Regions from separate parts of the Sporolactobacillus sp. PKPK-6 genome, predicted to be linked through region 1. Evidence: predicted binding sites of a transcription regulator. Region 1 holds the regulator's gene; the other holds the start of a gene.
What was found. Region 1 encodes LexA, which represses DNA repair genes until DNA is damaged. Its sites were predicted from a motif close to CGAACATATGTTCG; they were not measured.

Region 1 (5,243 bases):
TTTTCATCGCTGCTTGAAATCCCGTTCCCCTTCTGTCACCATCCATTCACATAATCGATGGGTTTCTAGGGCATCCTTTTTTTCAATTGGCTCTTTCAGTCCAGATTGGACAGCATGAATAAAAGCTTTGATTATTGGTTCAAAACCTCGTTTATATAGCGTGTCATCCCAATCGTCAAAACGGTTTACTTGACTTGAATTCCCCGTGATCCATTCATATTCGCTTAAATCACGAATCACACATTCTCCACGTTTGGTCATCACCTGTGTCCATTCTTGATTCGTACCACTTATACGGTTCATAATGACCGAAGCTAGTATATTCCCGCTCTGAAAGAGTGCTGAAATACCTGTACATTGATTTTTATCTGCTCCCGAAAATCGAACAATCACGTCGTCAATCGGATGGTTAAGAAGAAACCTTGCTGTATCCACGACATGGATAAAGTCATCAAAAATTATTGTCCGCAATTCACCCGGAGCCTTTATTCGGTTTTTTTGGCAAACAATCATCGTTTTATCTGACAGTCTGGATGCCTCGGCAACAAATGGTGCAAAGCGCCTGTTAAAGCCCGTCATCAATAGAACTTGTTTTTCTTCAGCTAATTTTGTTAAAATTACAGCGCTTTCAAAATTATCTGCAAGCGGTTTGTCGGTATAAACTGAAACTCCATTCAGAATCAAACGCTCAATAATCTCCTGATGCACTGAAGTAGCCGCATGGACAAATGCCGCTTGAATGCCTTGTTTTATCAGATCGTCAATTGAAGAAAACAAATGAGACCATCGATATTTTGAGCGAAGTTCATCCAACGTTTTCACATTTCGTGTACAGAAATAAAAATCGACCTCTGCCAGTTTAGAATAAATCGGCAAATATGCTTTTGCGGCAATTGAACCGATCCCAATAACACCTACTTTCAGCATTGAGCAACCCCCTGCCTGAAATTTATTAGTACTCACTTTTTTCTATTGTAAAAACCCCCATGAATAGCTAATTCATAGGGGTTCATTACTCATTTCATTTGATGATTGATCGCTTTCATCATCTGATTAATCTTCTTCTGCGACGGTTGCTGACCCATTTGAGCCATCATGACACGCAACATGTTTTCATTAATCGGCGGATTCTTTTTTAGGTAATTCATCATATATCTACGGGCGATTAAAAAGCCGAGGATCAATCCGGCTGCTAGGCAAATCACGCCCACGAGTATGTATAACCAGAGCATGCGTCTGCTTCCTCCTTGTGTCAAATGTCCATAGTTCAGTTTACACTATCACGCGAATTCAGGTCAACCTTATACCCATGAAACATAGCCTTTTCCGCACAGTTTCGGCTGGAAGACAAAAAAAAAAGAAAGCGTGTTCTTATGAATTAAGAAATGCTTTCTTCTGAAGGAGGATGAAAAATGGCCATTAATGATAAATAATCATTAATGGAATAGAACTTTGCAATCACAAACTAAAAAGCAAAAAGGAAAAGACAATTGTAGCAGTACATTGTCAAATCATTCCCTTTGTTATATAACAGTATATCACAAAACACTTTTTTTGCCAATTCTGCGGCTAAGATTTTTAACGATTCTTTAATTGATTATCTGTTATCGGGATAATCAACTTTTGATTCGGAACAATATGATTTCGAACTAGACCATTATTGTCTTTAACCCAGGTAACAAATGCATGTTTCGTGAGCTTAGGATTATTAGCATGGTATGTTGTAGCAATTGACCACAACGAGTCACCGGATTTCACTGTAATTTTGACATAATTATTCTGATCGGCAGCAACCGTATTTGTTAAAGTAAAGAAAAGAATGACTGTCATAATACAAAATAATACAATAAATGAAATTCCCTTTGTTTTATTATGTGCATGAGTATTCATCTTGTTTTACCTCCGCTAGGAATATTTGTTCTCAAGAACGCTTGTTCGTTTGTTTTCTTCATTTTAATACGAACGTACATTTGTGTCAATGCTTATTTTAGAACAAATGTTTGCATCTGAATTTCCCAGATGATATACTATTGACAAGATAAGGAAAAGGAGAAGTATCATGAAACTCTCAACTCGGCAGCAATCTATACTCGATTTTATTAAGCATGAAGTTGCGATTAAAGGATATCCGCCATCGGTTCGCGAAATATGTGACGCTGTGGGGTTAGCATCCAGCTCAACGGTACACGGTCATCTTGAAAGGCTTGAGAAAAAAGGGTTTATTAGGCGTGATCCTACAAAACCTAGAGCAATTGAAGTGCTCGATCATGATGGAGACATCTATACAGAAAAGACAGTAAGTGTTCCTGTAATCGGTAAAGTAACGGCAGGACTTCCTATTAGTGCTGTTGAAAATATTGAAGAATATTTCCCTGTTCCAAGTTCAATGGTCGAGGATGAAGATGCATTTATTCTCAATGTCTCCGGTGAAAGTATGGTTAATGCCGGCATTCTTGATGGTGACAAAGTCATCGTCCGTCAGCAGCGGACTGCAGAGAACGGTGAAATTGTCGTTGCTATGACCGATGAGGACGAAGCTACGGTTAAACGTTTTTTTAAAGAAAACAATCATATAAGGCTCCAACCGGAAAATCCTTCAATGGATCCCATCTTGCTTGATAATTGTGTCATTCTTGGTAAAGTAATTGGTGTTTTCCGTTCGATTAAGTGATCTCAACTGCCAAGTGTATGAATGATTCTGAAGCCTTAGGGTACGAAAGAACATCTGTTCCTTCGTGCCCTTTTTCAATTGATTATTGAAGTATTCACAATTAGAAATGGCGAATTCGTATACATGACCCACTGAGTCGGTTAAAATGAAGAAAAGCACAAGGAGGGATAAATCTATGAACGATTTCCTGAAGAAAAGTTTTCTCATAGGGCTCGGCGCGACCATCACCAGCAAAGATAAGGCAGAAAAATTTCTGAATGACCTGTCAAAAAGCGGCGGTGCAGCAGCAGATGAAGCAAAATCGCTTCTAGAATCTTTCAATGAAAAAGGGAAAGAAAACACGGACAAGTGGCGCGCAGAGTTTCACAAAGACATTGTTGATGCAATTAAGGATCTCGGCTTTGTATCACAGGAAGAGTACGGGAGTCTTAAAGAAAAAGTGACGCTTTTAGAAGCTGAACTCACAGAATTAAGGCAAAAAGTATCTAAGAGAGAAAGCAGCGAAGACTAACCTGCACACTAGGTGAATGCTATGATTGGAAAACATATACGCCATATTAAAAGATATCAAGAAATTGTTTCCGTTCTCGTAAAATATGGCTTTGGCTATATTGTTAAAGATGTCGGTCTATTTCATTTACTTTCATTACCGAAGCAGATTGCATCAGACTTCTCTGGAAACGGGAATGATCAGAAGTCTCTTGGACAGCGTATCCGTTTAATGCTTGAAGAATTAGGACCAACCTTTATTAAGCTTGGCCAGCTGCTCAGCCTGAGAACTGACATTTTACCAGAGCAAATTGCAGAGGCAATGCGCGGACTCCAGGATCGTGTCACTCCGATCGATGCCCAATCCGTCAAACAGATCATTCAACAAGAATTCGGTAAACCAGTTGCTGAAGTTTTTGCTCAATTTGATGAACAATGTATTGCCGCTGCCTCCATTGCTCAAGCACATCATGCAAAGTTAAAATCCGGCGAAGAAGTTGCTGTTAAGATACGGCGTCCGGATATTGAATACGTGGTGGAGAACGATATTGAAATTCTATGGGATCTTGCTTCTCTCGTTGAGAAACGCTATGAATGGGCTAGGACATATCAAATTATCGATTTGGTTGAAGAATTTTCACTGGCAATCCGCAGCGAACTTGATTACGCGATGGAGGCGCGAACAACTGAAAAACTGTTTGATTTTTTCAAGAATGATGTGAATGTGATCATTCCCAAAATCTATCGAGATTATTCGACAGCTAAAGTGCTTACCCTTGACTATGTTCATGGGTATAAATATGAAGAATTGATTAAGAGTCCGCCAAAAGATGTGTCCAACAAAATTATCTGTGAACGGCTTGTCCGGTCATTTCTTGATCAAGCCTTAATCTGTGGCATCTTTCATGGCGATCCGCATCCTGGCAACCTTTTTTTCTTCCCCGATAATAAAATCGGGTATATTGATTTTGGACAAGTTGGACATTTAAACGAATCGATGAAGCGCGACTTCGGCAATTTAATTATCGGTCTGATGAAAGGAAATACCGAACTGCTTTTCCGCACTATTTCCACGATGACCGTCATGCCGGATGACTTGAATGAGCGTCAGTTGAAAGACGATTTGGAAACTCTGCGCGAGAAATATTATCGTCTGCCATTTAAAGAAGTTCACATCGGCAAAGTCATTTCTGATGTTTTCGCTGTTACCAAAAAGCATCATATCGGTATACCCAAAAATTACACGCTCCTTGGCAAGGCCCTAATCACTCTGGAAGGCTTGATCACCACTCTGGATCACGACACGAACATTCTCGAGCTTGCGGAACCTTATGGGCATCGTCTGTTAATAAGAAGACTTGATCCTACTGAACTTTCAAAAAAGTTATTGATGAATGGTTACGATGTTGTTGAAAACAGTATGCGTCTGCCTTCCCTTTTACGAAAAACCTTAACGCATTTATATAAAGGCAAAACACGTGTCGAAATGAAACTGCCGCAACTGGAAGTTCTGCTGGCCAAACTGGATCGCGCCGCAAACCGGATTTCGTTCAGTATTATGCTGCTCTCACTCAGTATCATTTTGGCAAGCATTATTCTTGGCGAAACGTTCGGGTCGCGTTCATTAATCACAAATGTGCCCATTATCGGCATTGCAGTAACCATTGTGCTTTTCATGTTTATGATCGTTCTTTTGTCAATTTTTCGTTCCGGCCGTTTCTAAGTGCTTCTGTTCCATAAATTGATCATTTGAGCGTTCTTCTAGAGTATCTGCCGGTACAAAAAATAAATAGTAGAAAGCGGATAATATGGTCACGGCACCGACAATCAAAAATAGAGATTCAACAGACAAATAAACCGGAAAAGATAATGTGATCAATCCAAGTGTCAGTGATTGAGAAAGCATTAAAATCGGCGTACTCCAGCTTTCCACTCTCCCCATCATTTTTGGATTCACCAGATGCGGCATCCATCCGCCGATCGCAACATTGACTAAAGGAATCAACAGGGTTGCAAGAAAGATCATAATTAAAAACATATATACAGTCGGCACGTATCCTGCGCCAATCATAAACACACCGTT
Region 2 (5,243 bases), on a different contig from region 1:
CATCAAGAAGAAATCGTTTGATTTCCGGAAGGTGAGATGCTCTTAATTGGTTTGCCAAATTATGAAGCAGCAGCATCTGATTTTTTGAATCTGCTTTTTCAAGTGCTGGCCAATCCACCGATTGTACTTCATCATGTTCCGAGTACTCCCGATTTGGCTCATCTTCCACCTGATCGCCCAAATCATCATTGCTCCATTCAGGTTCATGAAGACGAATTTGACAGAATTTCTTCATGTGACGAAGAAATTCCTTAAGTTCCGGAGGAATCGGTCTCTTTTTGCTCACGGCCATAATTTTATGGAGTGCAGTTGTATAATCTTTACGTTCAATAAGAATCGTCAAGTAGAGACGAAACACGTCATAATAGTAAGATGTATTCTCTTCCAGCAGCATAATGACCGCTTCTTCTGCTTCACGGTAATCGCCAAGTTCAACGGAGCACACAGCCCATCCGTACAGTGCACGAATGTCATGGATGTCTTGACCAAGCAATTCCCCAAACAGCTCGCGCGCATTGCCGTATTTTTTCTCTTCAACCAGTGACATTGCCTTACTGAGCAAATGATCCTCCAAATTAGGAAACATGATCAGCTTATTATTGTCACCGTTTCGCTTACCTTTATTTTTCATCTTGCCCGTCCCGCTTCCATTACCTTTTTTTTAGAATATCAGTTTCCTTTCAGCTTAGCAATGAGTAACTTGGAAGCGATCCGTCTCTTTTCATTCAAATGAAAATGCCCATGCACCTTTTCGGAATACCGGCACTCGGGAACCATCTTCCATTATTCCATCAATATCGAGTTCACCTGACCCAACCATGAAGTCTTCATGGATCAAACTGTCATTGACGCCTGCCTTATCCAAGCCTTCTTCGTCTAAGTCATTTCCGCCTTCGATACAGGTTGGATATGCCTTCCCAAGAGCTAAATGACAGGATGCATTTTCATCAAATAGTGTATTGTAAAACACGAGCCCCGACTCAGATACCGGGGAGTGATGCGGTACAAGTGCAACCTCGCCCAGACGCCGCGCATTCGGATCTGAATCCAGCAAATGCTTCAGTGCTTCTTCACCTTTTTCTGCCTTGAAATCAACAACTTCGCCATCTTTAAAAGTCAATGAAAAATGATCAATGACACGTCCATCAGCATTCAGCGGCATTGTGCTGGAAACCGTGCCGTTTACGCCTCGCTTATCAGGCAGGGTAAAAACCTCTTCAGTTGGAATATTAGCATTAAAAGGAATTCCTGATGTTGAAGGACCTGAACCGCCGCTCCAAATATGTCCGACCGGCAAGTTGATGGTCAGGTCAGTACCCGGTGCATGATAGATCAATTGTTTGAACCTTTTGCTGTTCATAAAATCGCTCGCCTTATGTATGGTTTCATTATGAGTATCCCATGCAGCAATAGGATCGTCATTTCCGCTCACTCTGCTGATGCGAAGAATTTCTTCCATTAGAAGTGTCTGTGCTTCCGCCAGCGCTTTATCAGGGAAAACCTTTTTTGCCCATGCCTTTGTCGGATAAGCGATGATTGACCACTGTGTCTCATCCTTCATAATGCATGCCATATATGATTTGAGTCCGTTGCTGGTCGCTTTCATAAATGCGCCGACACGTGCTCCGTCCATTTGATCCAGCAAATCGGGATTTGGTCCGTAAATATGCAATACCGCATAGTTATCCTTAACCGCTGAATTCTGCGCAACGAATTTCCATTCAGGAATTTGTTTCAGGGCCTCTTCCGGTGCATATTCCAAACGAAGACGTTCGATTTCGTCATCACCCCACCGCAATGTCACATCTTTTGCGCCCGCTTTATATGCTTCTTCAGCCACAAGATGTGCAAATGGAGCTGCTTCAATCGGACAAGTAAGATAAAGTCCTTGCCCCGGTTGCAGATTAACACCTGTTTTAATTGCCAATTTCGCAAATTTTTCTAATGCTTCCTTGAATTGATCCATGTCATTACCTCCGCTTCTATTGTTTTATTATAGCGAACTTGCCGCGTATGGAAAACATTGGACACTAAAGGTGGCCAGTACAGCATGACAAGAACGTATATTCGTGTATAATAATCGTAAGGAATCTTGCTGTACCGCAATAGAAAACAAATGATTACGGAAAGGGAAGGCAAGGTATGAAAAATAATAAACTGACAAACGGATCGAACATGCGCTGGGAATCAAGCCGCATGATGCTGCCCGAGCATGTACAAGCGCTCCGCGAATTAGCACGTGAAGAGTCAAAAAGAGAACGTCCTTACTTAGATGAACAGAGACTCGAGGAGATCGAGCAGATTGTTCGTGAAGCAGCTCTCACCAAAAAGTCAGTGAATATCGACTCCTTTCATAACGGAGTCATTCAAAAGATCCCCCAATGCCACTTATCGATTGATGAAAATAAGCGATGTCTTCATATCAGCGATCAATGGGGTATGCTCCATAACATATCTCCTCGTGATATCATCGACATTCGGTTCAACTAAAAAAACCGGCATACATGAATTGCCGGTTTAAACAGACATTCAATTGTTGCGGTCGCGGTGACGCATCATTCGCAAATGGAGCGGAATGACCAGCCAATATACGAGTACGAAGACAATGAGCGAGCCAATGCCGCTCCATCCTTTATCTCTAAAATAGCCGACCCATTCAATGCCCCAGTAGGAAAGCATTGAAATCATTGTGAACAGAACAACCATAAGCCATCTATTCTTCTCCGTTCTAAAATTCGAGAAGATAACGGCTAATGAAGAAGGAATAAAAGAAAAAGCCATGAAGTCGCCCAAGCCTGTAATATGTGCACTGCCTACATCGTAGAAATCGAGCACATTCCCGGTGATCGTATCCAGCATCCATGTAATGAACCCGAATACACCATAGGTCAAATAAATTTCTCTCCACGTCAATTGCTTTTTTTTCATAAAAAGCGCAAACAAAAGGAGCAAAATTGAAAGTGTAATTGGAAACCATGAACCTTTAGATGTTAAATCCAGATTTTTCACAATCGTATTCATTTTGTTTTCTCCTCAGCAAGGATCTGCACGATTCACTTACGATTAAAGAATAGTATTTCCGTAATGAAAGGTTTCAATTCACATCAATGGATTTGTTATACTTAGAACAAGGTGAGGTGATTCCATGTGCGGTCGATTTACGCTGATTGCGCCCTATGAATACATTGTTCATCGTTTTCAAATACAACATGCTGCTGAAAAAGAAGACTATACAGCTAATTATAATATTGCACCTGGTCAAAAGATTCTTTCTGTTGTTAAAGGGAGTAAAGGAAACCGCATGGGCTATCTTCACTGGGGGTTGATTCCATCCTGGGCGATGGATGACAAAATCGGCTATAAGCTGATTAACGCTCGAGCCGAGAGCCTCTTGCAGAAGCCAAGCTTTCGAGAGCCTTTTCTCAGAAAGCGCTGCCTTATTATCGCCGATTCGTTCTATGAATGGGACCATCATGCTTCAAAGCAAAGAATTCCCTACCGGTTTACCATGAAGTCCAACGAACTCTTTGCTATGGCGGGCTTATGGGATTCATGGACGACAAAGGACCATCAATTGGTTTACAGTTGCACAATTATTACTACAGAAGCAAATGCATTAATGCAACCCATTCATGACCGTATGCCGGTTATTTTAACCAAAGAGGACGAAGACAAATGGCTGAACCCCGATACGGAAACAAAAGAACTGATGCGCATGCTTAAGCCCTTCGATCCTGAACACATGCAATCCTATGAAGTCTCGCAAGATGTAAATGCAGTGCGCAACAATGCGCCTTACCTTATCAAGAAGATGTAAGGCTACATCGGTAAATGGGCATCCGCTCAATCACGAAAACCCATCTCTTCATATAATAAATTATCAAGTGATGAGGAGGTGTCTGCCATGGGTTGCGAAACGAGCGGATGGGGCTATGGCAACGGTTTTGCGCTGCTGATTGTTCTATTTATCTTGCTTGTCATCATCGGTGCTGCTTATTGCTATTGATTCTGAAACGCCGCCCTGGCTTTACCTGTAAACTCTTTCTTTAGAGCTGCCACATGAACTAAGCCGTCTTTTAGAACTATGTGACACATACAAGTCAAAAAAAATCCGCCGTTCATCTTGAGCGGGCGGACTTTTTGATCTTGTTATTTAGTATTAAAGAGATGCCTTGTAAATAGCAAGTACATCCTCACGATTTAATTTCTTGAACTGACCAAATATACCTCTGGCCATCGCGCGATCTGCAAGCAGGTCCAGTTTGCTGTCATCAATTTCGTAATCTGCTAGCCTGCTTGGTGCACCGATCTTCGACCAGAACGAACGCAGTGACTCAATACCCTCAAGTGCAACCTCGCGATCCGTCTTACCTTCCGATTGAACATGGAAAACACGCTCAGCCATCTGTTTGAAACGGCCGACATTGACATCAAGATTATGTTTCATCCAATTTGGAAATAAAATAGCTAATCCGCCGCCATGAGGGATGTCATACACTGCAGAAACAGCATGCTCCAAATTGTGTGAAGCCCAATCTCCATTGAATCCCATCGAGACCATACCGTTCAGTGCCATCGTCCCGCAGTAAAGGATCGTTTCGCGAAGATCATAATTTTCAAGATCATCGACAAGTTTCGGAGCAGCCTCTATAACGGTTTGAAGGATGGATTCGCACAGCCTGTCTTGCAGCGGCGTATGTTCTGTCGGATGAAAATAATGTTCAAAGACATGTGCCATCATATCCACCATGCCATAAATTGTTTGATTTTTAGGCACAGAAAAGGTAAACGTCGGATCCAAGATTGAGAAAGCCGGATACGAATTGGCACAGCTCCACCCATACTTTTCATGTGTTTCCCAGTTAGTAATCACTGAGCTAGGATTCATTTCCGATCCCGTTGCGGCCAATGTTAGGACTGTACCAAACGGCAGTGCATCTGTAGGCAGTTTCTTACGGGTAATAAATTGCCATGGGTCACCGTCAAACTTTGCACCAACAGCAATCGCTTTGGTACAATCAATGACGCTCCCGCCGCCGACAGCAAGCAGAAATTCGATTCCATTATCTGCGCATAGAGCAATTCCCTTCTTAACCGTGGAAAGCCGTGGATTCGGTTCTACACCTTGCAGCTCATAAACCTCCGCATCAATTCCATTCAAGATGTCCTTGACTTGGTCATATAAACCTGAGCGTTTAATGCTGCCTCCGCCATAAACAAGCAAAACGCGCGTTCCGTATTTA

Region 2: AC1MBV_RS12370 (YolD-like family protein) is a predicted target of LexA. The motif match lies at 2,057-2,070, and genes of this name have one in related genera.

What each region holds. Positions count from the first base shown of each region.
Region 1 covers NZ_JBWXPA010000001.1:313,199-318,441, forward strand. The annotation lists gene AC1MBV_RS01545 (Gfo/Idh/MocA family protein) at 4-927, opposite strand; gene AC1MBV_RS01550 (YneF family protein) at 1,017-1,232, opposite strand; gene yneA (cell division suppressor protein YneA) at 1,579-1,890, opposite strand; gene lexA (transcriptional repressor LexA) at 2,060-2,671, shown strand; gene AC1MBV_RS01565 (phasin family protein) at 2,847-3,182, shown strand; gene AC1MBV_RS01570 (ABC1 kinase family protein) at 3,204-4,883, shown strand; gene AC1MBV_RS01575 (MFS transporter) at 4,857-5,243, opposite strand, start outside.
Region 2 covers NZ_JBWXPA010000002.1:294,988-300,230, forward strand. The annotation lists gene AC1MBV_RS12360 (tetratricopeptide repeat protein) at 1-631, opposite strand, end outside; gene AC1MBV_RS12365 (aminopeptidase) at 722-1,966, opposite strand; gene AC1MBV_RS12370 (YolD-like family protein) at 2,143-2,490, shown strand; gene AC1MBV_RS12375 (hypothetical protein) at 2,530-3,021, opposite strand; gene AC1MBV_RS12380 (SOS response-associated peptidase) at 3,146-3,817, shown strand; gene AC1MBV_RS12385 (YjcZ family sporulation protein) at 3,905-4,006, shown strand; gene AC1MBV_RS12390 (iron-containing alcohol dehydrogenase) at 4,160-5,243, opposite strand, start outside.